DNA from 3 places in the Salinicola sp. RZ23 genome. Region 2 is predicted to be linked to each of the others. Evidence: predicted binding sites of a transcription regulator. Region 2 holds the regulator's gene; each other region holds the start of a gene.

Region 1 (9,676 bases), on a different contig from region 2:
GGTTTCGGGGGCTGTCTCGATGATTTCGGTCTTGAGTGCTTCTGTGTCGAGGATCAGGCCGCCGGGCAGCCGTGCACGGCCGTCGGCCTGGGTCACCGGCAGCAGGTTCATCGCCGGTGAGCCGATGAAGCGCGCCACGAAGCAGCTGGCGGGTGTCTCGAACAGGCTCATCGGGGTGCCGATCTGCTCGATCCGGCCATCGCGCAGCACCACTAAACGGTCGGCCAGGGTCATCGCCTCGACCTGATCGTGGGTGACATAGAGCATGCTCGCACCCAGGCGCTGCTGCAGGCGCCGAATCTCCAGGCGCATCTGCACGCGCAGCGCGGCGTCGAGATTGGAGAGCGGCTCGTCGAACAGGAACACGCGCGGCTCGCGCACGATCGCCCGGCCCATCGCCACGCGCTGGCGCTGGCCGCCGGAGAGCTGGCGTGGGCGGCGTTCGAGCAATGCCTCGATCCCCAGCAGGGCCGCGGCCTCGCGCACCCGGCGCGTGATCTCCTCGCGCGGGCGCTTCTGCAGCTTGAGCGCATAGGCCATGTTGTCGAACACGCTCATGTGCGGGTAGAGGGCGTAGTTCTGGAACACCATCGCGACCCCGCGCTGGGCCGGCTCCAGCTGGTTGGCCAGCGTCCCGCCGATTCTCAGCTCGCCGTCGCTGATCGTCTCGAGCCCCGCCACCATCCGCAGGAAGGTCGACTTCCCGCAGCCCGAAGGGCCTACCACGACCATCAGCTCCCCGGGTTCTAGGGTCAGGTCGATACCATCGACGGCGCGCTGGCCGCCCTTGTAGGTCTTGACGAGCTGGCGACAGGTCAGTGTGGCCATGGGTCGAGTCTCTCTGCGTTGAAGGTCACTTTTCGGCATCGGTCAGCCCGCGCACGAAGAAGCGCTGCATGGCGACGATCACCACCACCGGGGGCAGGACCGTGAGCACCGTCATCGCGGTGGCCAGTTGCCACGGTGGCAGGGTGTCGGTGGACTGCACCAGGTTCTTCAGACTGATCACGGCGGTGGCGTGATCGGGCGAGTTGGCCGCCAGCAGCGGCCACAGATACTGGTTCCAGCCGTAGATGAACATGATCACGAACAGTGCCGCGAGATTGGTCCGCGACAGCGGCAGCACGAAATCCTTGAGAAAGCGCAGCGGCCCGGCGCCATCCAGCCGCGCCGCCTCGAACAGCTCCGACGGCAGGCTCAGAAAGCACTGGCGTAGCAGGAAGGTGGCGGTGGCCGAGGCGATCAGCGGCAGGATCATCCCGGCGTAGGTGTCGATCAGCCCGAAGCGCGCCACCACGCCGTAGGTCGGCACGATGCGCACCTCCACCGGCAGCATCAGGGTGACGAAGATCAGCCAGAAGCAGAGTGTGCGGCAGGGGAAACGGAAGAACACGATGGCGTAGGCGGCCAGCAGCGAGATCGCGATCTTGCCCAGCGCGATGCCCAGCGCCATCACCAGCGAGTTGCCGAGCAGGCGCAGCGCACTGACCCCCAGCCCGGGCATCGGCTGGGACAGTAGCTGCCAGTAGTTGGCGAGCCCCTGGTCACCGAACCACAGCGGGGCGATGCCGCTCTGCAGGTCGCCGGCACTGTGGGTGGAGGCGGTGAGTGCGAGCCACAGTGGCAGCCCGAAGATCACCGCGCCAATGATCAGCAGCAGATGGGTGAGGCCGTCGAGGCCGGGACGACGATAGCGCATCAGTAGGCGACCCTGCGTTCGAGGTAGCGGAACTGGATGAAGGTGAGCACCCCGACCAATATCATCAGCAGCACCGACTGGGCGCTGGAACCGCCCAGGTCACGGCCGACGAAGCCATCCTCGTAGAGCTTGTAGACCAGCGTGCGCGTGGCGCCGCCGGGGCCGCCCAGGGTGGTGCTGTCGATGGTGGCGAAGGTCTCGAACAGTACGTAGACACTGTTCATCACCAGCAGGAAAAAGGCGGTCGGCGACAATAGCGGCAGGGTGATACCGAAGAAGCGCCGGAAGGGGCCCGCGCCGTCGATGGCGGCGGCTTCGAGCAGCGAGGCGGGGATCATCTGCAGCCCGGCGAGAAAGAACACGAAGTTGTAGCTCATCTGCTGCCAGATCGAGGCGATCACCACCAGCGCCAGCGCCTGGCCGGGATCGAGCTGGGCATCCCAGTGCACGCCGATGGCGGCCAGGGCGTGGGTCAGCACGCCGAGCACCGGGTCGAACATGAACAGCCACAGAAGACCCGCCACCGCCGGCGCCACGGCATAGGGCCAGGTCAGCAGCACGCGATAGAGCCTGGCGCCATGGAGCACGCGGTCGGCGAGCACCGCCAGCAGCAGCGCCAGGCCCATGGCGCCTGCCGCCACCAGCAGACTGAACAGCGCGGTGACGCCGAAGGCGTGCCAGTAGCCGGGGGAGGCGAGCACGTGCTGGAAGTTGGCGAGCCCGACGAAGCGCTCGCCGAGGCCGAAGGCATCCTGCACGTAGAACGCCTGGCGCAGCGATTCGGCGGCGGGCCAGAAAAAGAAGATGGCGACCACGACGAGCTGGGGCGCCAGCAGCAGCCACGGGGTGAGGGAGTGACGTTCGAAGGTGGTCATCTTGATCGGCAGCGGGCGGCTTGCGCCGCCCGCTTTCAGGGACTCAGCAGGAGAAAGGGGTGTCGACGCCGGAAATGGGTGCCTAGTTCGAGACGCTGCGCTCGAACTGCTCGAGCTCCGCATTGCCACGCTTGGCGGCGGTGGTCAGCGCCTGGGCAGCGGTTTCGCTGCCGTTGAACGCCTTCTCCAGCTGCTCGGCGATGATATTGCGGATCTGCGGCATGTTGCCCAGGCGCAGGCCGCGGCCGTTGTCATCCGGCGTGCCCCGGGTCAGCTGGTCGATCGCCACGCTGGCGCCCGGCGTCTTGGCGTAGAAGCCATCGTCTTTCAGGCGCTGGTAGGCCGCGGTAGTGATCGGCACATAGCCGGTGAAGCTGGCCCAGTCGGCCTGCACCGCCGGTGAGGAGAGGAAGTTCATGAATTCGGCCACGCCTTTGTAGACCGCGTCCGACTGCCCCCGCATGACCCACAGCGAGGCCCCACCGATGATCGAGTTCCGGGGCTGGCTCACCGCATTGGCGTCATAGGGCAGCGGCGCGATGCCGAAGCCGAACTTGCCCTTGGCGGCCTCCTGGATGCCGGCGCGCGAGGCGGAGGAGGTGGTCAGCATGGCGCAGCGGCCCGACTGGAAGCGCTTGGTGCCGTTGTCGGCGCGGCCGCCATACTCGAAGGCGTGGCTCTTCTGCCACTCGGCCAGATCCTGGATATGGGCCACCGTGGCCGGCTGCTGGTCGAACACCAGGCGGGCGTCGGTGCCATTGAAGCCGTTGGCCTGGGTGGCGAAGGGCAGGTCATTGACCGCGCTGAAGTTCTCAAGCTGGGTCCAGCTCGGCCAGGCGGTGGTCAGGCCGCACTCGGCGGCGCCGCTCTCGACCAGCTTGTGGGCGTCCTTGCCGAGCTCGGCCCAGGTCTTGGGCGGCGTCTCGATGCCGGCCTTGGCGAAGGCGTCCTGGTTGTAATAGAGCACCGGGGTGGAGGAGTTGAACGGCATCGACAGCATATGACCGTCGCTCGAGGTGTAGTAGCTCTTCACCGCCGGCAGGAAGGCGTCGGGATCGAACGGCGTGTCGGTGTCCTGCATCAGCTGGTAGACCGGATAGATCGCGCCCTTGGCGCTCATCATCGTCGCCGTGCCGACTTCGAACACCTGGGTGATCGCCGGCGCCTGGCCGGCGCGGAAGGCGGCGATGGTCGCGGTCAGGTTGTCGCTGTAGCTGCCCTTGTAGACGGGCTTGACCACATAGTCGTCCTGGGAGGCGTTGAATTCGTCGGCGATGGCGTTGACCTTCTCGCCGAGTACGCCCTCCATGGCGTGCCACCAGGTGATGGTGGTGGCGGCCTGGGCCGAGGGGGAGAGGGATAGCGCGGTGACAGCGACGAACGGAAGCAGGTGGCTAAGGCGCACGGTGACATCTCCTGACAGGGCGTTACAGGGTGTGGTGCGTACCCTAGGACGGCACGATGTCAGTACTGTGACATTCGGATGTCACGGGGATGATGGCGTCGTGACTGCGAGATGACGGCACGAGGTCAACGACGTCGGCAGGGCACGGCGCGCGCCCTGCCGTTATCGTTCAGGTTGCCGCCTGGGGGGCCTCCGGTGCGCCTTCGATCACCCGTTCGAAGGTACGCAGGCGTTTGACGATCGAGAGCAGCTCGATGATGGTCGACCAGGAGTTGACCAGATACTGGAAGGAGTCGCGCACCTGGCCGAAGACGTTGAGGATCTGCTGCAGCAGACCCAAGGTCAGCTTGCCGGCGACGATCGAGGGTGCCAGCACGATGAAGGCGAAGACCACGTCCGCCTGCAGATAGAAGATGCGCGCGATATTGAAGTAGGCATAGTGCCAGTAGAGCCGAAAGTAGTTGCGCCGTACCGCCTGGAACAGCTCCGCCACGGTGGCCGGCCGGGCGCGCTCGGCGGCGTCCTCGCCGTAGACCAGCTCCTTGCGGTAGGCCGCCTCCACCCGCTGGTTGCGAAACTCCAGCCCCGGCAGCTTGATCCCCGCCAGTGACAGAAACAGGGTGCCGAACAGCGACCAGGCGATCGCCGACCACACCAGAGCGTTGGAGACGTGCCCGATCAGCGGCAGCTCGGTGATGTTGTGCGACATCGTCACCAGCAGTGGCAGGAAGGCGATCAGCGTCAGCACCGACTTGAGCAGACTCACGCCCAGCCCCTCCAGCGTGGTGGAAAAACGCATGGTGTCTTCCTGGACGCGCTGGGCCGCGCCCTCGACGTGGCGCAGGCGCGACCAGTGGTGCATGTAGTAGTCGTTCATCGCCCAGCGCCAGCGGAAGATGTAGTGGCTGACGAAGAACAGGTTGAACACGCCCACCGTGACCGCGACGAAGGCGATCCCGGCGAAGGCGAGCATTTCGCGGTAGAGATCGGCCGCGCTCACCGAGCTGTCACCGCCCAGGGCCTGCTGCACCATGTCCCAGAACGGCCCGTACCAGGCGTTGACCGCGACGCTGGTCTGAACCGAGAAGTAGGTCATGAACACGATCAGCGCGCTGCCGAGAATCGACCAGCGCTGCCAGCGGTGCGGGCTGAACCGGAACCAGGCCGCAGCGAAGAGCGCAGTGCACAGCGCATAGTAGAGATAGAACCATAAAAACGACGGGGCCCAGAAGCGCGAGACGTCGATCGGCAGCTCGGCGCCGGGGGCCAGCGGAGGCAGGCCGATGACGGCGCCCCAGGCGTTGGCGGTGGTGTCCCAGAGCACCAGGCACAGCAGGGACCAGACGAGCGCACTGACGGCGAGCAGCGCGGGTCGGGGAAAGAAGGATCGAAACACGGTGACGTCCTGAGCGGCGATGGGAGCGGGCCCGGGATCGCGGGCCCCTCTCCATCGACCGTGACGCGCGCGTTACGTTCCCTTACCGGCCATTACCCGCGTCTCGCGGGCTGCCACCGGGAGAGTGGCGGTACCCGCTAACGGGCCATCGTCTCAGGTGATATCGACCTGGTAGCGGAAGGTCTCGGCATTCCCCAGGGTGCGGCGGTACTCCAGCGGGGTGCCGTCGTAACCCAGTGCCAGGCGCTCGATGTTCACCACCGGTGCTCCCTGGGCGATCTCCAGCGCCTCGGCGGTGCGGGCGTCGGCGGTCTCCACGGTGAGGGTCTCGCGCGCCGAGGCCACCAGCTGGCCGCACTGGGTCTCGTAGAAGGGGTAGAGCAGATTGCCGAACGCTTCCGGCTCCACCGACATCAATCCGCCGAAGCGTGACGCCGGCAACCAGATCTCCTCCCGCGAGACGTTGCTGCCGCCGATCTGACGCAGCCGTTCGAGCCGGATCACCTCGCTCTCCGGGGCGAGCTCCAGTGCCTGGGCCACGCTCTCCGAGGCCTGGATTCGGGTTCGACTCAGAATTCGACTGGTGGGTACCTGGCGTTCGCCGAGCGTATCCACCTGGCGGAAGAAGCGGAACAGAGAGCCCTGGAAGTTGGGGCGGCGAATGAAGGTGCCGCGACCCTGGCTGCGTTCCATCAGGCCGTCCCGGACCAGGGTGTCCACGGCCTTGCGCAGGGTGCCCACCGCCACGCCGTACTGTTTGGTGAGTTCCGCTTCGGTGGGGATGGCGATGCCGGGGGTCCACTCCCCAGAGGCGATGCGCGAAAGCATGTCGTCGCGCAGGCGCTGATAGAGCGGCAGACGTTCGTCGGTCTGCGTGCCCGAAGTTCTCATCACGTTGGGTTCCCTGCCTGTTATTCATCTCAATGTATCACCTTTAGTCGTAGGTAACGCCAAGTGCGACTAAAAGCGTGTATGCTGAGAATTCAACTATTCATATATATGAATAGTTGGGTCGAAGCGACCGCATGTGCTCGATTGCACAGGTTTATATCACGTGATTCAAGGATTCCTAGATGCAGTCTACTGCCAAGGTCGTGACGGGCGTTGATACTCACGCTCACATCTTCCAGCGCGATCTGACGCTGGCTGAGGGGCGGCGCTACAGCCCGGACTACGACGCCAAGGTGGAAACGTATCTGGCACATCTGGACCGCTGTGGCCTGTCGCACGGTGTCCTGGTGCAGCCCAGCTTTCTCGGTACCGACAACGACTATCTGGTGGCGGCGCTACGCCGTTATCCCGAGCGGCTGCGCGGCACCGCGGTGGTCGAGCCGACGATCTCCGCCGCGGCGCTGGACACGCTGGCCGACGCCGGGGTGGTGAGCGTGCGCCTCAACCTGATCGGCAAGACGCTCGACGACTACGCCTCGGCAGCGTGGCAGCGATTCTTCACGGATCTGGCCCGGCGCCGCTGGTCGGTGGAGATCCAGCGCGGGATGGAGGATCTCGACAGCGTGGTGGCACCGATCCTGGGCGCTGGCTGCGACGTGGTGATCGATCACTTCGGCCTGCCGGGCGGGGAGATCGATCCGGTGAACCCGGCGCATCGCGCCCTGCTGTCACGGATGGCGTACCAGCCGCTGTGGGTCAAGCTGTCGGCCACCTATCGCAGCCGCTCGAGTCTGGATCAGGCGAGCCGTTCGATCGAGCGCCTGCGCGACGCCTACGGCCACAGTGAGAACCTGCTGTGGGGCAGTGACTGGCCGCACACCCGCTTCGAGGCCGACACCGACTACGACGCCCAGTTCGCGCTGCTGGAGAGACTGCTGCCCGACCCGGTGGAGCGCCGCCAGGTGCTGGTCGACAACCCGGCGCGGCTGTTTCGGATCGCGCTGAGCGGGGAGTGAATGACAGAGACATGAGCGTCCGCCTGCGCAGGCACGCCAATAACATCACACCGGGAGCCGGATGCGCCGGTACCGGGATCACGCACGAGGGGAACTGACATGATGAGTCTGCTGGTGGTGGGGGCGATCATCGTCTCCATCGTTCTCGGTTACCGCTTCAAGCTCAATATCGGGCTGTTCGCGATCGCCTTTGCCTATCTGATCGGCTGCTTCGGGATGGGCATGAGTCCCAAGGAGGTGATCGCCACCTGGCCGCTGAAGATCTTCTTCATCATCTTTTCGGTCTGCCTGTTCTACAGCTTCGCCATCGTCAACGGCACCCTGGAGAAGCTCGCCGAGCATCTGATGTATCGCTGCCGCAACGTGCCCAGCCTGATGCCGTTCGCGATCTTCCTCGCCGCCACGGTGATCTCCGGGCTCGGCGCCGGCTACTACACCGTGCTGGCGTTCATGGCGCCGATCACTTTGCTGCTGTGCAATCGCACCGGGCTTAGCCTGATCGTCGGCGGCATGGCGGTGAACTACGGCGCGCTGGCCGGGGCCAACTTCGTCTCCAGCCAGAGCGGGATCATCTTCCGCACCCTGATGACCAGCGCCGGGGTTTCCGACAACCAGGCCTTCCTCAACGCCCTGGGTATCTTCGCCAGTACTCTGATCGTGCCGGTGGTGGTACTCGCCGGGCTGATCGTGGTCGGGCGCCGGCGCGGCAGCGCGGTGGCCTCACTGGAACATGTCGAACGCCCGTCGCCGCTCAACCGCGAGCAGAAGACCACCCTGACCCTGACCCTGATCATGATGGCCACAGTGCTGCTGCCGCCGATCGCCAGCCTGCTGCTGCCGGACAATGCCGCGGTCGCTTTCGTCAACGCCAAGGTCGACATCGGCCTGATCGCCAGCGTGTTCTCGGTCATCGCGCTGCTGCTCAAGCTGGGCGACGAGCGTCAGGCGATCGCCTCGCTGCCGTGGGGCACCATCATCATGATCTGCGGGGTCGGCATGCTGATCTCGGTGGCGATCAAGGCCGGCACCATCGATCTGCTGGGTTCGTGGATCGGCACCAATATTCCGCCGGCGCTGATCCCGGTCGCCTTCGGCGTGGCGGCGGCGCTGATGTCGCTGTTCGCCAGCACGCTGGGCGTAGTCACTCCGGCGCTCTTCCCGCTGGTGCTGCCGATCGCCAACACCCTGGCCATCGATCCGATGATCATCTTCATCGCCATCGTGGTCGGCGCCCAGGCCACCTCGATCTCGCCGTTCTCTTCCGGCGGCAGCCTGATCCTCGGCTCCTGCCCTGACGACCGTGCCCGCGCCGGCCTGCTGCCGAAGCTGCTGTTCCGTGCCGCACCGCTGGGCTTCGTCGCGGCGATGGTGTTCAACCTTTTGCTGACCTTCATCTTCTAGGCACCGTCTGCGGGATCAACGTGCGCTACACCAAGGGCGGCATCCTCGATGCCGCCCTTGGTCTTTCTGTGTCTCTGCGTATCCGCGGCGCCGTATCCGTGTTCGCGGCGAGCGAATCGACGTCGGGTGCCAGGAGACGCCGAGCAGCGCCCGATGCGCGCTACACTGCGCTATTGCATCGCGCTGGCCGGCGGGCGTGCACGGCCGGCCCTCAGGATGTCATCAACCATCAGGAGCCCGCCTTGAGCCCGTCAGCTGTCTCTGCCACAGACACCGCTTTTACCGACGCTTCTGTCACCGGCGCCTCTGCCACTGAGCTGTTCTCTCGAACCTACGCCGCCACGCTGACGACGCTCGCCGCCGAGTTCAGCGGTGAGCGCCTCGAGACCTGGACCTTCGACGACCGGGCGACACGGCGCCAGGCCGAGGCGGCGCTGGCCGAGCGCGGTATCGCGGCGTGCTGCCGCTCCGCCTACAAGCCGCTGCTGTGCGCCTTCCGCGAGGAGATCGAGACCCGCGATCTCCTCGCCTGCGAAGTCATCTATCCGCGCCACCCCCAGGCCAGCGAGCAGCGCTTCCGCCTGGAGAGCTACCCCCTCGCCGCCTGCTATCCACAGGTGGCGTTTCGCTTCGTCGCCGGGGTGTGCCGGGCGGCGCTGCCGGTTTACCGGCTGCGTCTGCGCTATGCCGATGGGCGTGAGCGCGAGTGCGAGGTACTGGCGCCCAACCGCGTGCATGACGACTTCACCGGCGAACCGGCGCTCTCGCCCTGCGGCTGGTGCCGCGAGGGTGGGTTGGCGGGGGCGGCGATGGAGGAGAAAGCGGCCGAGACGGCAAGTGGGGGACGGGCGCTGTGGACCGCCTTCGAGGCGCTCTATCACGACAGCGTGAGTGCGATCCGCGATGCCGACTGGGGGAACGAGCCCTATTTCGCGCGGCTCGAGATCGCGGTGACGCTGCCGGTGGACGACGAGCCGCTGGCTTACGACGACG
Region 2 (9,676 bases):
TGTCGCCGCGGTCCTCCAGCGCCCACAGCGAGAGCGACTCGGGCTGGCGCGCCATCAACGCCACCGCCTTGGCCGCGTCCAGCCCCGAACCGCCGCCGAAGGCGATCACACCGTCATGATCGCCGGCACGGAAGGCGGCCACACCCGCCTCGACGTTGGCCCCGGTGGGGTTGCCCTGGATCTGACTGAACACCTCGACCGTCAACCCCGCCTGGCGGCAATGCGCGAGCGCCTGCTCGACCATCGGCAGCGCCGCCAGCCCGGGGTCGGTGATCAGCAGCGGTGCGCGCATACCCAGCGCCTGGCAGGCCGCGGGCAGCTCCTCGGCCCGCCCGGCGCCGATCCGGATGGGTGTGGGGTAGTTCCAGTCGGCGCGGTAGCGTGCAAGATCGAAGTCACTCATGGCGGGTCTCCTGTCTGGCGGTCGGCGTGGATCAGGCGTGCTTCAGGTGGAAGGACTTCGGCCGTGTCAGCGTCTCGTAACCGATCCGCGACAGCGAGCAGCCGCGCCCGGACTGCTTGACCCCGGTCCAGGCCAGCTCCGGGTCGAGATAGTCGCAGCGATTGGTGAACACGGTGCCCGCCTCGAGACGCGCGGCGAGCGCCTCGCCCACGGCGAGATCGCGGGTGAACACGGCGGCCGTGAGACCGAACTCGCTGTCGTTCATCAGCGCCACCGCCTCGTCGTCATCGGCCACCGTCATGATGCCCACCACCGGGCCGAAGCTCTCCTCGCGCATCACCGCCATGTCATGGGTCACCTCGGTCAGCACCTGCGGCGCCAGATAGGCGCTGCCCGGCACCGACAGCGGATAGTCGCCGGGGTCGATCCATGCCTTGGCGCCGGCGGCGACCGCGGCCTCGATCTGGCCGCGCACGAAGTCCGCCGCCGCCGGACGCACCAGCGGCCCCAGCGTGGTCTGCGGGTCGGTGGGGTTGCCGAGCCGGAGCTTGCGCACCCAGGCCACCGCCCGCTCGACGAAGGCCTCGGCGATGTCGCGGTGGACATAGATGCGCTCGATGCCGCAGCAGCTCTGCCCCGAGTTGAAGAAAGCGCCATCCATCACTGCCGGCACGGCGGCGTCGAGATCGACGTCGGCACGGATATAGGCCGGGTCCTTGCCACCCAGTTCGAGCCCGGTGGCGATGAAGCGTCCCGCCGCGTTGCGCTCGACCATGGCCCCGCCCGCCACCGAGCCGGTGAAGGAGACATGGGCGATACGCGCATCGCGGATCAGCGCCTCGGTATCGGCATGGGCCAGATGCAGGAACTGGAACACCCCCGCCGGCAGACCGGCGTCGGCGAACGCCTCGAACAGCCGCTCGGCACATAGCGGCGTCTGCGCCGAGTGCTTGAGGATCACCGTATTGCCGGCCATGATCGCCGGCACCACGGCATTGACGGCGGTCATGAAGGGGAAGTTCCAGGGCGCCACGATCAGCGACACGCCCAGCGGCTCGCGGGTGATATAGCGGGTGAAGCCGGGCTTGTCGGCCATCCGGATCGGCGCCAGCGCCGACTCGGCGAGGGCGATCATGCCGCGTGCGCGCTCCTCGAAACCGCCGATTTCGCCCCCCGCGGCGGCGATCGGCCGCCCCATCTGCCAGGTCAGCTCCTCGGCCAGCCGATCACGCCGCGCGACGAAGGCATCGACCATCGCCGTGCACAGTCGCGCCCGCTCGGCCAGCGGCGTCTCGCGCCACGCCCGCTGCGCCGCCACGGCGGCGGCGACGCAGGCCTCGATCTGCGCCGGCTCGGCCAGCTCGCGTTCGACATAGACCCCGCCATCCACGGGGGAAATCGTGTGTTGTCGTGCCATGCGCTGCTCCCACCCAGAAAGTGTCGTTATCCCGGCCGTGCACCGGGGCTTAGGGAAGCACTGCATAAATGCCTGGCGCGGGTGAATCGCTGCGTTGCGCGGTGCTCGAAGACTCGCCTAACCCCATGTCATGTCTCGCATGACGCGTTGCCTTCGGCAACTTGCCCTGACGGGCCGCCCTACGGGCGTTCTCTACGCGTTGCTTCGAGTCTGTGCTCCGTGCGCCTTGCGCTTCATCCCGCTCGCCGATTGATTCAGCGCTTCCTTAGATGATTTCGAAGTAACGCGCCAACTCCCAATCGGTGATATGACGACGGAACTGGCGCTCCTCCCACTCGCGGGTAGCGGCGAAGTGCTCGACGAAGGCGTCGCCGAACAGCTCGCGGGCGGCACCCGAGCCGCGCAGGCGGCCGGCGGCATCCCACAGCGTGCGCGGCAGTGCCAGCGACGCCGGGTGCTCGAGCTCGTAGGCGTTGCCGGTGATCGGCGCCTCCGGTTCGAGCCCCTGCTCGATGCCGTAGAGCCCAGAGCCGATCGCGGCGGCCAGTGCCAGATAGGGGTTGGCATCGGCACTGCCGAGGCGATACTCGACCCGCTGGGAATGCGCCGAGCCGGGGATCACGCGCAGCGCACAGGTGCGGTTCTCGACGCCCCAGGTGGCATCGGTGGGGGCCCAGAAACCGGGGATCAGCCGAGTGTAGCTATTGATCGTGGGGGCGAACATCGCCAGCAGCTCCGGCATCAGACGCTGCTGGCCGGCGACGAATTGGCGCTGGATCTGGCTCATGCCGTGGGGCGCGTCGGCATCGTAGAAGGCCGAACGGCCATCGTCATGATGGCGCAGCGAGAGATGGATATGCCCGCTCTGGCCGGGGTAGTCCGGCGACCACTTGGCCATGAAGGTCGCCATCAACCCGCGCCGCTGTGCCCACACCTTGGTGAAGGTCTTGAACAGCGCCCCCTTGTCGCCGGCGGCCAGGGCATCGTCGACGCCGATCGCCGCCTCGAGCACCCCGGGGCCGGTCTCGGTGTGCAGCCCCTCGATGGGGAAGTCCATCGCCTCCGCCAGCGCCAGCAGATCGTGGTAGAGCTCGCCGTGGACCGAGCTGCGCAGCATCGAGTAGCCCATCATGTCCGGGGTCAGCGGCTTGAGCTGGCGAAAGCCCTTCTCACGGATCGACTCGGGGGTCTCCTGGAACAGGAAGAACTCGTACTCCAGCGAGCCGAAGACATCGAAGCCCAGCGCCGCGGCGCGGGCGAGCACGCGCCTGAGCAGACCGCGCGGGCAGAGCTGGCCGGCCTCGCCCTCGAACTCGGCCAGGAACAGCAGCATGTCGCCCTCGAACGGCACCTCGCGGCAGCTCTCGGGGATGATCCGCAGTGGCGCATCCGGATAGCCGGTATGCCAGCCGGTGAAGGCGACGTTGTCGTAGAGCTCGTCCTTGCTGTCCCAGCCCAGCACCACGTCGCAGAAGGCAAACCCCTTCTCCAGGGCGGCGAAGAACTTGTCCCGCTGCATGTACTTGCCGCGCATCACCCCATCGATGTCGAACATGCCGACCTTGACGTGGCTCAGCCCGCGCGCCTCGACGAGTTCGCGCGCCTGGGCGGCGGTACGCACGGTTCTGGCTTGGTGATCACTCATGGCCGTTCCTCGCTCACGCTGTCAGGGGGATCGGGGTTACGCCGCGCGACCATCGTCGTCGTCCGCGGCCTGCTCGCCTCGCTGCATGGCGAACTCCTCCTCCGGCGACAGGATCAGACGGTGCCGCCCGATGAAGGCGAAGTAGCAGATACCCACCGCCAGCCACAGGGCGACGCCGATCACGCCGACCCGGTAGGTGCTGTCGCTGAGCTGGAAGTAGATCGTCATCAGCGCGATGACGATGGTCGCCACGGCGCCGGGAATCCCGAAGGGACTGCGGTAGGGGCGCTCGATATGAGCATGATGGCGGCGCAACAGGATGAAGGAGAGGGCCTGGGCGATGTAGGAGCACATGGCGCCGAATACCGCCATGTTGAGCAGGGTACCCCCGATCACCGCAGAGCCCTCCTGGGTGCCGAGACCGAAGAAGCAGATCAGCATGATCGTCAGGCCCACCAGCGCGCCGCCGATCATCGCCACGTGCGGCGTCTTGCGCGTGCCGTGGGTCACCGAGAGGAAGGTGGGGAAGTAGCCGGCACGGGAGAGCGAGTAGATCTGGCGGCCCTGGGCGAAGATGATGGTATGGAAACTGGCGATCAATCCGACCAGCGCCAGCAGCGCGAGGAACTTGGCCGTGCCGGCACCGAAAATGGCCTGGAAACCGTCCAGCAGCGGCTCGCCGGACTGGCTCAGGGCATAGGCGCCGACGCCCACCACCGACGGGTTGAGCACCAGGATCAGCGTGGCAGAGATGATCAGGGTAGTGATGCCGAGCAGGATGCCGCGCGGCATGTCACGCCGCGGGTCGACCGACTCCTCGGCGGCCAGCGGCAGCTGCTCGATGGCCAGGAACAGCCACACCGCAAAGGGCATTGCCGCCAGCGCCCCGCCGATGCCCATCGGCAGCAGCGGCCCGTAACCGCCTGCGAGCTCACCGCCGCCGGGTGCGATGTTCAGCGCCCAGGTCGAGAAATCGAGATGGGTGAAGGCGCTGAACCAGAACACCACCAGGACCGCCAGCGCCAGCAGGGTCACCGCCAGCGTCACCCGGAACGAGAGCTCGACGCCGACGATGTTGAGGCCGACGAACAGCAGATAGCCCAGCAGCCACCACACCGGCTGGAACGCCGCTGGCGTCTCGAAGATGCTGCCCAGATAGGCGCCGATGAAGAACACGATCACCGCCGGCGTGAGCACGTACTCGACGTTCTCGCAAAGCCCGGTGACGAAACCGCCCCAGGGCCCCATGGAGGAGCGCGCGAAGGAGTAGGCGGCGCCGGTGTGCGGCAGGGCCGGCGACATCTCGGCGATACAGAAGGTCAGGCCCAGATACATCACCGCGATGATCGCGGTGGCGATCGCCATGCCGCCCCAGCCGCCCGAGGCGAGCCCCAGGTTCCAGCCCGAGTAGTGGCCCGAGATCACCGCCCCCACGCCCAGCGCCCAGAGCGACCAGGGGCCGGCGTGGCGGCGCAGGCCGCGCTTGTCGAAGTAGCTGGCATCCTGCTGCTGGTAGTGGATGCCGGCGGAGGGTTTAGCGTGGTTTGTCATTGTTCTACTCCCAGGATCGAGCCACCCAGTCTCGCGATCCCACTGCCGCCAGCGTCGTCGACACCCCCGGGGCGACGCCGACCTACGCTGACCGCGCCCACCTCGAGTCTGAGCACGTCGGGGAGACAAAAGCAATCCCTATCGCGACGGCCCGTCCCCTATCGTGCCCTCATCGCCACGTCCATCGCTGCGCCCACTGCCGCACCTCGCTGCCGGCGGGGTTGTGGTGTAAGGTCCAGCCAGTCGCGTCCCGCTCGCCGTTCTGGAGAATTCGATGTCAGCCGCCGGCCCCGATTCCGTCACCGTCGCCGACCCCGCGCCACGCCCCCGGGGCCTGGCTCGCCTACCCGATTTCCTGCGTCTGACCCGGCTCGACAAGCCGATCGGCACCTGGCTGCTGATGTGGCCCACGCTGTGGGCGCTGTGGCTCGCCGCCGGCGGCCTGCCGGATCGCGCCAACCTGATCATCTTCGTGCTCGGCGTCTATGTGATGCGCGCCGCCGGCTGCGTGGTCAACGACTACGCCGATCGCAAGATCGACGGCCACGTCAAGCGCACCCGCGAGCGCCCGCTGGCCACTGGTCGCATTCGCGAGCGCGAAGCCAAGATCCTGTTCGCGGTGCTGGTGGCGGCCGCTTTCGTACTGGTCTGCTTCACCAATCTGCCCACGGTCCTGCTCTCCTTCGTCGGCGTGGCGCTGGCCGCGCTCTACCCCTTCATGAAGCGCTACACCCATCTGCCCCAGGTGGTACTGGGGCTGGCGTTCTCGTGGAGCATCCCGATGGCGTTCATGGCGGTGAGCCGCAGCGTGCCGATGGAGGCGTGGCTGCTGCTGCTGGCCAATCTGGCCTGGACCGTGGCCTACGACACCCAGTACGCCATGGTCGACCGCGACGACGACATCAAGATCGGCGTGAAGTCCACCGCGCGCCTGTTCGGCCGCGCCGACAAGCTGATCATCGGTCTGCTGCAGCTGGCCACGCTGGCGCTGCTGGCCTGGATCGGGGCACGGCTGACGTTGGGCGGGTTCTTCTGGCTGGGGCTGGCGGCGATGGCGGCGACCTTCCTCTATCAGCAGTGGCTGATCCGTGAGCGCGAGCGCGGCCCCTGCTTCCAGGCCTTCCTCAACAACTTCTGGTCGGGGCTTCTGCTGTTCGCCGGCGTGGTGCTGAGCCTGTGGCCGGTGCTATGAGCCGCTGAGGGCATCGGCCGCTGACCGCCGCGCGGAGCGATGATCTCGACGCTGGCTCGTGCCGGGATGACACCGATGTCATGTATTTGTCATATTTCCACGCTGTAATCGTCACCGTTCTGTCACGGCCGGAAGGTTGTCCGCTGTACGCGCACATCCACCGGCGGCTCACTCGAGGCCTGTCATGAGCTCCAAGACCGTACTCATCGTTGACGACGAGCCCTCCATCCGCGAAATGATCGCGGTGGCACTGGAGATGGCCGACTATCGTGTGCTGGAGGCGGACAACGCCCAGAGCGCCCACGCCATGGCGCTGGATCACAAGCCGGACCTGATGCTGCTCGACTGGATGATGCCAGGCACCAGCGGGATCGAGCTGGCGCGCCGACTCAAGCGCGAGGAGGCCACCGCCGAGATGCCGATCATCCTGCTCACCGCCAAGGGCGAGGAGGACAACAAGGTGCAGGGGCTCGAGGCGGGCGCCGACGACTACATCACCAAGCCGTTCTCGCCGCGCGAGCTGGTGGCCCGGCTCAAGGCGGTGCTGCGCCGGGCCACACCGCCGGGCATCGAGGAGGCGGTCGAGGTCGAGGGGCTCAAGCTCGACCCCGCCAGCCATCGCGTCACCTCCCACGGCAGCGCGCTCGAGATCGGCCCCACCGAGTACCGCCTGCTGCAGTTCTTCATGACCCATCAGGAGCGCGCCTACACCCGCAGCCAGTTGCTCGATCAGGTCTGGGGTGGCAACGTCTACGTCGAGGAGCGCACCGTCGACGTGCATATCCGCCGGCTGCGCAAGTCGCTGGGTGAGACGCATCAGCATCTGATCCAGACGGTTCGCGGCACCGGTTACCGCTTTTCGATCAGGGAGTAAGTCGCAGCGTGCGCTACTGGATCAACGAACTGTGGCGCCTTGGCTACATGCTGTTCGGGCTCGGCGCGATGGGCACGCTGCTGGGCGAACTGTTCGACGCGCTGTTCGCCGGCCTCGGCTGGGGGCTGGCCGCGGGGCTAGGGCTCTATGTCTTCCTGCATCTGCGCCATGTGCGCCTGCTCTATGTGTGGCTGCTGCGCCATCCGCGCGAGGCGCCACCACCCGGCACCGGAGTGTGGGGCGATCTGTTCGACCGTCTCTACACCTACCAGAAGGCACAGAGCCAGATGCAGCGCCGGCTGCGCGATATCCTGCGGCGCATCCAGGACTCCTGCGAGGCGATGCGCGACAGCGTGGTGATGCTCGATCCGCGCGGCGACCTGGAGTGGTGGAACAGCGCCGCCTCCGACATGCTCGGCCTGCAGCCCGACCATGACCGCGGCCAGCCGATCACCAACCTGCTGCGCGATCCGCGCTTCGTCGACTACTTCGAGGCCCGCGACTACCGCGAGCCGCTGATGATCCCCTCGCCGATCGACGCCGCCCATACGCTGCAGTTCCATATCACCCTGTTCGGCGATGATGAACGCCTGCTGATGGTGCGCGACGTGACCCGGCTGCATCAGCTGGAGATGATGCGCCGCGACTTCGTCGCCAACGTCTCCCACGAGCTGCGCACACCGCTGACCGTGCTGGCCGGCTATCTGGAGACCTACTCCGACCATGCCGAACAGCTGCCGACGCGCTGGCAGCGAGGCTTCTCGCAGATGCAGGCGCAGACCACACGCATGCAGAACCTGGTCGAGGATCTGCTGCTGCTGTCACGGCTCGAGATCGACAGCCCCGACAACGACCGCGACCTCCTCGATGTCCGCGTCCTGCTCGAGAGCGTCGTCGACGACGCCCGCGGGCTCAGCGCGGGGCGCCAGCAGATCGCGCTGCAGGTCGACGAAACGCGCCATCTGGTCGGCAACACCAAGGAGATCCGCAGCGCGGTCTCCAATCTGGTCTTCAATGCCGTGCGCTACACCCCCGAGGGCAGCCGCATCACGCTGCGCTGGAAGCCTTGGCACGACGGCGCCGCAATCGAGGTGGAAGATGATGGCGAGGGCTTCGATCCGGTACACATCCCACGCCTGACCGAGCGCTTCTACCGCGTCGACAAGGGGCGCAGCGCCGCCACCGGCGGGACCGGCCTGGGACTGGCCATCGTCAAGCACGTGCTGCTGCGTCACGACGCTCAGCTCGAGATCGTCAGCCGGCCCGGCATGGGCGCCCGCTTCCGCTGCGCCTTCCCCGCCACGCGGCTGATCGAGGCCGACTCAGGCTCGACGCCCTCCCCCTGAGCGACGCCGTCACGGCCATGCCGGCCCACGGCGATCGCTGCTCGCATGCCGGCCAGCACTCCCACCTGCCAGCACTCCCTCCCGATCCTATCGCCAGAATGGCTGATCGCGTTTTACCGCGCCGGCGTGCCACCCTCCGGCCGGCTTCCGAGTTCCACATCGCAACAGTGCGAATCGTTATCTCAATCTTAAGTAGAAACTGCCGATAAAGGGGGCGGACTAATAATCCATTCCTCTAGATGAATCGGCAGATACCTCGGATAAGGACGGTTTTCGCGATGACGATGCGGCAAAAACTCTGGATCACGGTGGGACTGATGTGGTTCGGCATGCTGGTGCTGGTGGGCTGGATGGCCCTGGAAAAGCGCGACACCTTGATGGCCGAGCGCGTCAAGGGCCTCAAGAGCTTCGTCGCCAGCGCCCAGACGCTGGTGCAGCGCTACGCCGATCGCGCCGCCCAGGGCGAGTTCAGCATCGAGACGGCGCAGGATCTGGCGCGACGCGACCTGTCGGCGCTCGATCTCGATGGCAGCTATGTCTACGCCTTCGACGGCAAGATTCACCTGGTCTATCACCCCAAGCGGGCGATCGGCACCGACATGAGCAACTTCCGTGACGACAACGGCGTCTACTTCTATCGCGAACTGAAGGCGCTGGCCGACTCGCCCGACGACGGCACCCTGGAGTACACCTCGACCAACGCCGACGGCGACGACGTCTCGCGCATCAACTATGTGCGCCATGTCCCCGCCTGGGACTGGTATCTGGCCGCCAACGTCTATGTCAGCGACATCCAGCATGCGTTCTGGATGGGCGTGCTCAAGATGGGGCTGATCGCGGGCACGATCGGGCTCTGCATCACCCTGGTGATGGCGTGGATCATCCGCAGCGTGCTGAGCGACCTGGGCGGCGACCCGCGCCACGCGCGCAACGCGGTGCTGGGCATTGCCGAGGGCGACCTGACCCGAGCGCTGACGCTCAAGCCCAATGACCGCCACAGCCTGCTGCACGCCATCGAGGGCATGCGCCTGCATCTGGCCGATGCCCTGGGCGGGGTGCGTCAGGCCTCCACCACCATCACCGTGGGCGTGGGTCAGATCCACAGCGGCAACCAGGATCTGGCCGCACGTACCGACCAGCAGGCCGCCTCGATCGGCGAGACCGCCTCGAGCATGGAGCAGCTGACCCAGACCGTGCGTCAGAACGCCGAGAACGCCCGCCAGGCCAATGGCCTCGCCGGCCAGGCGC
Region 3 (9,676 bases), on a different contig from region 2:
TCTGGCTGGTCGGTTTCTATGCGTTGCTGCTGACTACCTGGCCCACGATTTTGATTGTACTGCTGTTGGCACTGGTGGATACCTTCGCGGATTTTCGCGGTCGCCTGACACGCAGTGATTGACGAGAGGTTCACGAGAATGGAAGTCATTCTGCTCGATAACATCGGCAAGCTTGGCGAACTGGGTGACAAGGTCACCGTCAAGCCCGGTTACGGCCGCAACTACCTGGTGCCCTACGGCCTCGCCGTGCCGGCCACCAAGGACAACGTCGCCGCGTTCGAATCCCAGCGTGCCGAGCTCGAAGCTCAGGCCGCCGAGCGCAAGGCGGAAGCCGAAAGCCGTGCCGAACAGCTGTCCGAAATCGAACTGTCGCTGGTCGCCAAAGCTGGCGACGAAGGCAAGCTGTTCGGTTCCATCGGTCCGCGCGACCTGGCCGAAGCGCTGGTCCAGGCCGGTCTCGACGTCGCCAAGAGCGAAGTGCGCATGCCGGAAGGTCCGATTCGCCAGACCGGCGAATACGACATCGCGCTGCAGCTGCACGCCGAAGTCAGCACCAGCGTCCGCGTCGTGGTGGTTGCCGAGTAATCGGTTTTCCCGCGCAGCGATGCTCAAGGCACGTGGGGCCCAGGCCCCACGTGCCTTTTTTGATGGGTGCGTGTTCCACACGATCGGCACGCCCGAGCGGCGCCGGCGAGCGTGGCGAGTCGCGGCGCCGGCTGGGTAGAATGTGCGGCAAATGACGGCAGCGAATTGTCGAGGGTGATGGCCAGGCATGAACGAACGCGTCGATAACGATCAAGAGACGGCCAAGCTCAAGCTGCCACCGCACTCGCTGGAGGCGGAGCAGTCGGTACTGGGCGGGCTGATGCTCGACAACTCCAGCTGGGACACCGTCTCCGAGCGGCTGGTGGCGGATGACTTCTATCGTCAGGAGCATCGGCTCACCTACAACGCCATGGCAGAGCTGGCCGAGGCGACCCAGCCGCTCGACGTGGTCACCCTGTCGGAAGCGCTGGAGCGGCGCGATCAGCTCGAAAGTGTCGGTGGCCTGGCCTATCTGGCGGAGCTGGCGCGCAATACGCCCTCGGCGGGCAACATTCGTGCCTATGCCGACATCGTGCGCGAGCGGGCCACCCTGCGCAAATTGATCCAGGCCTCGCGGCAGATCGCCGACAGCGCCTACTCGCCGGATGGGCGCGCCTCTGACGAGCTGGTCAACGAGGCCGAGCGGCTGGTGTTCCAGATCAGCGAGTCGCGGCCCAAGTTCGGCGGCCCTCAGGGCATGAGCCAGCTGTTGACCAAGGCGGTCGATCGCATCGACGAGCTGTTCAACATGAAGGGCCAGATGACCGGCATCTCGACCGGCTTCCGCGACCTCGACGAGATGACCTCGGGGCTGCAGCCCTCGGATCTGGTGATCATTGCCGGGCGCCCGTCGATGGGTAAGACCACCTTCGCCATGAACCTGGTCGAGCATGCGGTGGTCGCCGGTGACAAGCCGGTGATCGTCTTCTCGATGGAGATGCCGGCGGAGTCGCTGATGCTGCGTATGCTGTCGTCGCTGGGGCGCATCGACCAGACCCGGGTCAGGACCGGCCAGCTCGAGGACGAGGATTGGCCGCGACTGACCTCGGCGGTCAACCTGCTCAAGGACAAGCAGCTGTTCATCGACGACACCCCGGCGCTGTCGCCCAACGAGCTGCGTTCGCGGGTGCGTCGAATCGCCCGCGAGCACGGCAATGTCGGACTGGTGATGATCGACTATCTGCAGCTGATGCAGGTGCCGGGGCTGTCCGAGAACCGCACCGCGGAGATCTCCGAGATATCGCGCTCGCTCAAGGGCGTGGCCAAGGAGTTCAACTGCCCGGTGGTGTCGCTGTCGCAGCTCAACCGCTCGCTCGAGCAGCGCCCCAACAAGCGCCCGGTGATGTCGGACCTGCGTGAATCCGGCGCCATCGAGCAGGACGCCGACGTCATCGCCTTCGTCTACCGCGACGAGGTCTACAATAGCGATAATCCCGACAACAAGGGGCTGGCCGAGCTGATCATCGGCAAGCAGCGTAACGGTCCCATCGGGACCGTGCACATGGCGTTCATCGGCAAGTACACGCGGTTCGAGGATCTGGCCCCGGACAGCTACGGCCAGCATTACGAGTAACGCATCACAGGTTTGAGGAGTCAAAGCGATGGCAGGCGGTTTTCAGCGCGGGCGGCGTCAACGCGTCCCCAAGATCGAGGTTCGCGGACAACTGGAAAAGCTCGAGCGCGAGGGGCCGTTCAAGGAGTGGCTGGGGATGCCGGATCTCTACCGGCACTGGCTGACCGTGGATGGCGAGCTCTACAGCTATCAGACCGAGGATGCGGAGCTGCCGGTGGTGGTGGGCGACCGCGTGGTGTTCCGCTACAAGGAAGCCAAGGCGGGGCGCTGGATCGACCGCAACTCCCTGGGCAAGGCGATCGACCCCGCCGACTACCAGTAAGTGTTGCGCTAGCGTCTCCCGGAGCCGCGCCGCGCGCCCGGCGTGGCTGCGGTGCTGGCCGGCAGGCCTGTTGTCATTGCACTGTCATGCGTCGCTGTCACGCTGCTGGGCATGACACCGCTGCCACACTGACCGGCATGAACAACACCGATGCTGCCGTTTTGGCGCTTCGACGCCTGCTCGAGACGCGCGAGCTGGGCATGCACTTCCAGCCGATCGTCAGCGTGCCTGCGGGGCGGGTGCTGGGCTATGAGGCGCTGGCCCTTGGCCCTTATGGCGCGCCCTGCGACTCACCCCTACCGCTGTTCCAGGCCGCCCGCGCAGCCGGCGAGCTAGCGTCGCTGGAGCAGCTCTGCCGCGAGCGTGCGGTCGAGGAGTGGGTCGCCACCGGGCTCAGCGAGCTGCTGTTTCTCAACGTCGCGCCCGAAGTCCTGGTCGACCCTTCACACATCAGCGGCCAGACGGTGGAGCTACTCGCCGTCCACGGCCTGAGCCCGCCGCAGATCGTGATCGAGATCACCGAGCAGTCGTCAGGGGTCGATCCCGACCTGATGGCGGATGCCGCCCGGCACTATCAGGCGATGGGCTTCGCCATCGCCCTGGACGATCTCGGCGATGGCTATGCCGGGCTGCGCCTGTGGTCGCAGCTCAATCCCGACTACGTCAAACTCGACCGCCACTTCGTCAGCAATCTGGACCGCGACCGGGTCAAGCGCCGCCTGGTGCGCTCGATCATCGATATCGCCCATAGCCTGGGCAGCCGTGTGGTCGCCGAGGGGGTGGAGCGCGAGGGCGAGCTAGAGACGCTGCTGGAGCTGGGCGCCGACTTCTACCAGGGCTGGCTCTTCGCCCGGCCCAGCCCGGTGCCGAAGACGACGCGTGCAGCGCTGGAATCGCAGCTGAATACGCTGGCCGCGGCGCGGCGTCAGGGCGCTGTGGTGACCGAGATTCGCCGTCTCAGCGTGGCGTTGCCGACGCTCTCCCGCGACCTGAGCTTGTCCGAGGCGGCGGCCCATTTCAGTCGCCATCCGGACGCCAATGCCCTGGCCGTGGTCGACGAGTGCCAACGGCCGCTCGGCCTGCTCGGACGCCAACAGCTGATGGCGCTGCTGGGTCGGCGCTACGGCTTCGATCTCCACGGGCGCCAGCCGGTCGAGACGGTGATGCAGACACGGGCGCTGTGCGTGGAGGCGGGCGAACCGCTCGAGCGGGTCTCGCGCAAGGTGACCGGGCGTGACGAGTCGATGCGCGACGAGGATTTCATCATCACCGATGCCGGTCGCTATCTGGGCATCGGTCATGTCATCAATCTGCTGCAGCTGTTTACCGAACAGCAGGTACAGTTGGCGCGTCAGGCCAATCCGCTCACCCAACTGCCGGGCAATCGGCCGATTCGCGCCGCCCTCGACCACTATCAGCGGCAGAACACGCCCTTCGTCGCCTGCTATCTCGATCTCGATCACTTCAAGCCGTTCAACGACCGCTTCGGCTACGCGCTCGGCGATCAGATGATCCTGACCGTGGCACGGGTGCTGGACGAGTTCGTCGGCGATGAGGATTTCCTCGGCCATCTCGGCGGTGATGACTTCGTCCTGCTGCTCGACAGCAGCGCCGACCTGCATCGGCGGCTTGCCGCGCTGCAGCGGGCTTTCGGCGTCGAGAGTCTCAAGCTGCTGCCGGAGGCCGAGCGCCGCGCCGGCGGCTTCGAGGCCAAGGATCGCTTCGACCAGTGGCGCTTCTTCCCGCACACCCGGCTGTCGATCATCGCGCTGCGGGTACCGACGGATGCTCATGTCGACAGCTTCGGCGACCTATGGAGCCGCTTCAAGAGCGCGGCCAAACGGGCTCCCCATGGCCGCGTGGTGGTGAGCCTGCGGAGGGAGCAGCGCTATCCGAAGCGATGACCGGGGTGGCGCTTTTGTACTGCAAACTCCCGCGCTGACATATAGTCTTAACAAAGATCCGACCTAATGGTCAGGATGCGCGAGTCCAGATGGGCCGCGCGCCAGTCGGGTGTCCAGCAGGGAAGGCTGGACGCCGTATTCGCACATGCAACCCGAACAGGAGGGAACCATGGACCTCAAGGAGCTCGAACGCTTTTCCCGCGATCACGACAACTTCGAGATTCGCGTCATCGCCCACGCCGGCAGCCGCTTTTACCAGGTGATGGTGGAGCCGGAAGATGGCTCGACTCAGGTGCTGACGCGACGCAGCAAACCGATGCTGTTCCGCTCTCTCGACGATGTCTACGGGGAACTCAAGCAGGCCGGTATCCACCGTGCCTATCTCGTTCAGCAGGTCGCCAACGACGAGATCGTCGGCCACGAGCCGCACTACCACGACCCGCTGCTGTCACGCATGCCGCTGGTCTTCTGAGCGCTTACTCACGCCATCCCCGGCGCTGAATCCGCGCCTCGATCCCAACCAACCGACGCTTCATCCACACACCGCGGCAAGTCGACGAGGACTTGCCTGATAGCGGTGTCGTGCCTTTGCATCAGCGGCGCTGGTAGCCTTCGGCATGCTCGCCGCGGCCATACGGCTTCTCACTGTCCAGTCGATCCAGAAAGGCCTGCGCCTGCGCCAGGATCGCCTCTTGGCGTGTCGGCTGCATCTTGTCCCAACTGCCATAGATCAGTTTCATGCGCTGATTGTCCTTGAGCTGCGCGCGGTGGGTCTCCAGAAAATGCCAGTAGAGACTGTTGAACGGGCAGGCGTCGTCGCCGGTCACCTGCTTGACGTCGTAGCGGCAGTGGCGGCAGTGATCCGACATGCGATCGATATACTTGCCCGAAGCGCAGTAGGGTTTGGAGCCGAGATAGCCGCCGTCGGCGTAGAGGGTCATGCCGAGGGTGTTGGGCAGCTCGACCCACTCGAAGGCGTCGGCGTAGACCGCCAGGTACCAGTCGCACAGGGCGGCGGGGGAGACACCGCACAGCAGGGCGAAGTTGCCGGTGACCATCAGGCGCTGGATATGGTGCGCATAGGCGTTGTCGCGGGTCATCTCGATCGCCCGCTGCAGGCAGCGCAGATCGGTTTCACCGTGCCAGTAGAAGGCTGGCAGGCCGCGTCGGGCGTTGAGCCGGTTCTCTTGCTTGTAGCCGGGCATACGCTGCCAGTAGATGCCGCGTACGTATTCGCGCCAGCCGAGAATCTGGCGGATGAAGCCCTCGGCGGCGTTGATCGGCGCGTGCCCCTCCTGCCATGCCGCTGCCACCGCCTCGCAGATCTCCCGGGGCGAGAGCAGGCCGATGTTCATGGCGGCGGCGAGGCGCGAGTGGTAGAGCAGCGGCTCGCTGTCGCTGATGGCGTCCTGATAGGTGCCGAAGTCGGCCAGCGCATGGTCGATGAAGTGGCGCAGGTCGCCCAGCGCCTGGCGCCGTGTCACCGCCCAGTTGAAGCCTTCCAGGGTGCCGAAATGATCGCCGAAGTGGGTCGATACCTGCTCGGCCACCGCCCGGGTGGTGGCGTCCATACGGTGGCGCGGTGGGGTGGGGAAGTCGAGATCGTCGGCGATCGGCGCTCGGTTGTCGTGATCGAAGTTCCACTGGCCTCCGGCCGGTTCGCCTGCGCACATCAGCAGCCCGGTCTGCTTGCGCAGATGGCGGTAGAAATCCTCCATGCGACAGCGCTTGCGCCCCGCCAGCCACTGCCCGAACGCCTCGATCGAACAGTAGAAGCGGTTGTCTGGATAGAGCCGCCAGCGGGTGCCGCGACGCTGGATGCGCTCGAACAACCGCCACTCGCCGGGGTGAGTGACACGAATCTCGTCGCAGGCATAGGCGTCGGCCAGGCGCTCCGCCTCGTCGAGCAGGTCGTGGCGGTTGTCGTCGTCATCGAGGGTGCTGTAGTGCACCTGATACCCTTTGTCGCGCAGGGTGTCGGCGAAGTGACGCATCGCCGATAATAGCATCACGATCTTCTGCGGGTGGTGCGGCACGTACTCGCCCTCGGCGCGGACCTCGCACAGGGCGATGACCGCCTCCTCCGGCGCCTGGGCGAGGACGTCGAGCGTCTCGCTGAGCTGGTCGCCGAGTATCAGGATCAGGGGGCGCGACATGATGTTATCCATGACTTATACACATGATGTTAATCGTATAAGTTAATCGCGGTTAAGCAAGGCGGGAGTGGTAGACTGTCGCCAGGCGCTATCCGCAAAGTCGACGAGGGACGGGCAGGCAAGGCAAAGAGCGGCGAACATGCGGAGTTTACGGGTTGTAAATGAGCATTGTGCGCCGATTCTCAGCGCCGCATGGGCGAGCGCAGTACTTTTCAGACAGTGCCTAGTCAACGGCATCAGCGGACAAGGAGAGAATATGGCGGCCCGTTACGGAGTCATGCTGGTCAATCTGGGAACGCCAGCGGCGCCCACGGCCAAGGCGGTGAGAGAGTATCTGGCGGAGTTCCTGGGGGATCCGCGGGTGATCGATGCGCCGCGCTGGCTGTGGTGGCCGATTCTGCACGGGGTGATCCTGCGCATTCGCCCGCCCAAGGTGGCCAAGGCCTACGCCTCGGTGTGGCAGGAAGAGGGCTCGCCGCTGCTGGCGATCGGGCGGCGCCAGCAGCGTGCGCTGGCGGCGGCGCTGGCCGAGCGCACCGGCGAGGCGGTGCCGGTGGAGCTGGCGATGACCTACGGCCAACCGAGCATGGAGCAGGCAGGGCTTGCGCTGCGCGACGCCGGGGTTGACAAGATTCTGGTGCTGCCGCTCTATCCGCAGTTCTCGCGTACCACCACCGGCGCCGTATTCCAGCGCCTGGCCAAGGCGCTGGCGCCCTGCCCGGAGCTGCGCTTCGTCAATCACTACCACGACCATCCGGACTATATCGCCGCCCTCGCCGCCAGCGTGCGCGAGCACTGGGAGGCCCAGGGGGATCGCGGACGGCTGCTGATGTCCTACCACGGCATCCCCAAGCGCTACGTCGACAACGGCGACCCGTACGGACGTCACTGCCAGCGCACCAGTGAGTTGCTCGCACAGGCGCTCGAACTCGAAGAGGGCAGTTGGTTCCAGAGTTATCAGTCGCGTTTCGGTCGCGAGGAGTGGCTCAAGCCCTATACCGACGAGACGCTCAAGCAGTGGGGCGCCGACAAGACCGAATGCGTCGATGTGATCAGCCCGGCATTCGCCGCCGACTGTCTCGAGACCCTGGAGGAGATCGACGCCGAGAACCGCGAGTATTTCCAGGAGGCCGGGGGCGGGCGCTATCGCTACATCCCCGCGCTCAATGATCGCCCCGAGCATATCCACCTGCTCAGCCAGCTGGTCGCGGAGAATACCGCGGGCTGGTGAACGCTTCCTGCCACCCGGTTCACAGCGACGGCGCTCGAACGCCGTCGCTGTGTGTCAGGGCAGCGGGGAGTCGCCCTGGGGCGCCTCTTCCACCGTATGCTTGGGCCGGTCGCGCTCCAGCTCCTGCGGGTTGCCGCGGGTACGCGGGTCCGGCTTGAGCTTGTGGTGCAGCGCGCTCTTGGCCAGCATGTGCGCCGACACCGGCGCGGTGATGAAAGCGAAGACGGTGATCAGCAGTTCCTGGACCACCGGACCATTCTCCAGACTGAAGAAGATCAGCGACCCGATCAGGGTGCAGCCCACCCCCAGGGTGGTGGTCTTCGACGGCCCGTGCAGGCGCATGTAGAAGTCCTTGAGGTGGGTCAGACCCAGCGAGCCGATGAAGGCGAAGATCCCGCCGGCGATCAGCATGAAGGCGATTGCCCCCTCGAGCAGCATATCCAGCATGTGTCGTGCTCCTATTCGATGATGTCGCCGCGCAGCAGATACTTGCACACCGCGATGGTGCTGACGAAGCCGAGCATGGCGATCAGCAGTGCTGCCTCGAAATAGTCCTTGTTGTTGACCCAGATGCCGAACAGCACGATCAGCGCGATCGAATTCATGTACATGGTGTCGACCGCCAGCACCCGGTCGGGCAGGCTGGGGCCGATCACTGCGCGATAGAAGTTGAGGGCGATAGCGGCGCTGAACAGTGCCAGCGCGATCCACAGCGCGGTAGCGATCATGATTCGAAGATCTCCATGAGCGGGCGTTCGTAACGCTGATGAATATCGGCGATCAGCGCATCGATGTCGGCGACGTCGAGGGCGTGGATCAGCAGCGTGCGGCCGTCCAGGCGCAGGTGGGCCGAGACGGTGCCCGGGGTCATCGTGATGGTGCTGGCGAGAATGGTGATGGGGAAGTTCTCGGTCAGCGACAGCGGGTACTCGACGAATGCCGGGCGCATGCGCCCACGCGGGTCGAGGATCAACTTCGAGACCTCGAGGTTGGCCACCACGATGTCCCTGAGCACCCGCACGACGTAGTGCAGCAGCTTGAGCGGGCGCTTGATTCGCGGCTGGCGCTCCCAGAACGGACGGCACAGCAGCGGGATCACCACGGCCAGTGCGCCGCCCAGCAGCCACTGGCCGAGGGCCACGCTCTGCTGCAGCAGCAGCCAGACCACCAGCAGCAGCAGCGACAAGACCGGCATCGGTAGCCAGCGTAGGGGAGGAATCATGAGCCACCTCCAGCAGTCGGGGCGAGAATCGCCTGGGTATAGGCGCCGGGATCGAGCAACTGCGCAGCGCTCGCCTGGGTGAACTCGGTGATCGGGCCGGCGAAGAGCGACAGCAGGGGAGATGCACCCAGCAGCAGGATCAGACCCGCCAGCATGCTTGGCTTGAGCCGCGGCCCTTCAGCGTCGGGCTTGCCCGCCTTCCAGAACACGGTGGAGCCGCTGCGCCCCATCGCCACCAGCCCGGCCAGGCTCGACAGCAGCAGCAGCGACCATAGCCATGGCTGCTCGCCCGGCTGCGCGGCGTTGAGCAGCAGCGCCTTGCCGATCGCCCCGGAGAGCGGTGGCAGGCCGACCACGCTGACCGCGCCGACGAAGTAGGCGAGCCCCAGCAGTGCCGGCTGAGTGACGCCGCGTCCGGGCACGATGCGTGCGCCGGCCTTGCCGCGCTGATCGGCGATGGCATCGGCGAGCAGGAACAGGCCGCCGCTGACCAGGGTGGTATGCAGCATGTAGTAGAGCAGCGCCGAGAGCGAGGCCACGCGGTCCATGCTCACGCCGGCCAGCAGGGTTCCCACCGAGATCAGGATCAGATAGGCGACCTGGGTGCGCAGATCCCGCGCCGAGAGCACACCGATGCCGCCCAGCGCGATCGTCGCCAGGGCGAACCACCACAGCCACGGCTG

What was found. Region 2 encodes PhoB, which activates phosphate uptake and scavenging genes when phosphate is short. Its sites were predicted from a motif close to TGTCATANNNNTGTCANA; they were not measured.
Region 1: a site for PhoB is predicted at 4,046-4,063, ahead of ugpB (sn-glycerol-3-phosphate ABC transporter substrate-binding protein UgpB). Genes of this name have one in related genera too.
Region 3: a site for PhoB is predicted at 4,420-4,437, ahead of DOM67_RS05745 (DUF6482 family protein). Genes of this name have one in related genera too.

Annotation. Positions count from the first base shown of each region.
Region 1 is NZ_PZJK01000018.1:62,943-72,618, reverse strand. It holds gene ugpC (sn-glycerol-3-phosphate ABC transporter ATP-binding protein UgpC) at 1-828, opposite strand, end outside; gene ugpE (sn-glycerol-3-phosphate ABC transporter permease UgpE) at 854-1,699, opposite strand; gene ugpA (sn-glycerol-3-phosphate ABC transporter permease UgpA) at 1,699-2,574, opposite strand; gene ugpB (sn-glycerol-3-phosphate ABC transporter substrate-binding protein UgpB) at 2,657-3,979, opposite strand; gene sbmA (peptide antibiotic transporter SbmA) at 4,149-5,375, opposite strand; gene DOM67_RS18150 (GntR family transcriptional regulator) at 5,529-6,266, opposite strand; gene DOM67_RS18145 (amidohydrolase family protein) at 6,449-7,282, shown strand; gene DOM67_RS18140 (SLC13 family permease) at 7,382-8,683, shown strand; gene DOM67_RS18135 (M14 family zinc carboxypeptidase) at 8,926-9,676, shown strand, end outside.
Region 2 is NZ_PZJK01000001.1:253,712-263,387, reverse strand. It holds gene DOM67_RS01115 (iron-containing alcohol dehydrogenase) at 1-403, opposite strand, end outside; gene DOM67_RS01110 (aldehyde dehydrogenase family protein) at 435-1,820, opposite strand; gene DOM67_RS01105 (glutamine synthetase) at 2,086-3,465, opposite strand; gene DOM67_RS01100 (amino acid permease) at 3,502-5,016, opposite strand; gene ubiA (4-hydroxybenzoate octaprenyltransferase) at 5,291-6,208, shown strand; gene phoB (phosphate regulon transcriptional regulator PhoB) at 6,393-7,082, shown strand; gene phoR (phosphate regulon sensor histidine kinase PhoR) at 7,091-8,428, shown strand; gene DOM67_RS01080 (methyl-accepting chemotaxis protein) at 8,707-9,676, shown strand, end outside.
Region 3 is NZ_PZJK01000006.1:194,255-203,930, reverse strand. It holds gene DOM67_RS05770 (hypothetical protein) at 1-122, shown strand, start outside; gene rplI (50S ribosomal protein L9) at 139-585, shown strand; gene dnaB (replicative DNA helicase) at 773-2,158, shown strand; gene DOM67_RS05755 (hypothetical protein) at 2,187-2,480, shown strand; gene DOM67_RS05750 (bifunctional diguanylate cyclase/phosphodiesterase) at 2,618-4,384, shown strand; gene DOM67_RS05745 (DUF6482 family protein) at 4,554-4,856, shown strand; gene DOM67_RS05740 (cryptochrome/photolyase family protein) at 4,978-6,540, opposite strand; gene hemH (ferrochelatase) at 6,797-7,771, shown strand; gene DOM67_RS05730 (Na+/H+ antiporter subunit G) at 7,826-8,218, opposite strand; gene DOM67_RS05725 (K+/H+ antiporter subunit F) at 8,230-8,499, opposite strand; gene DOM67_RS05720 (Na+/H+ antiporter subunit E) at 8,496-8,993, opposite strand; gene DOM67_RS05715 (monovalent cation/H+ antiporter subunit D) at 8,990-9,676, opposite strand, start outside.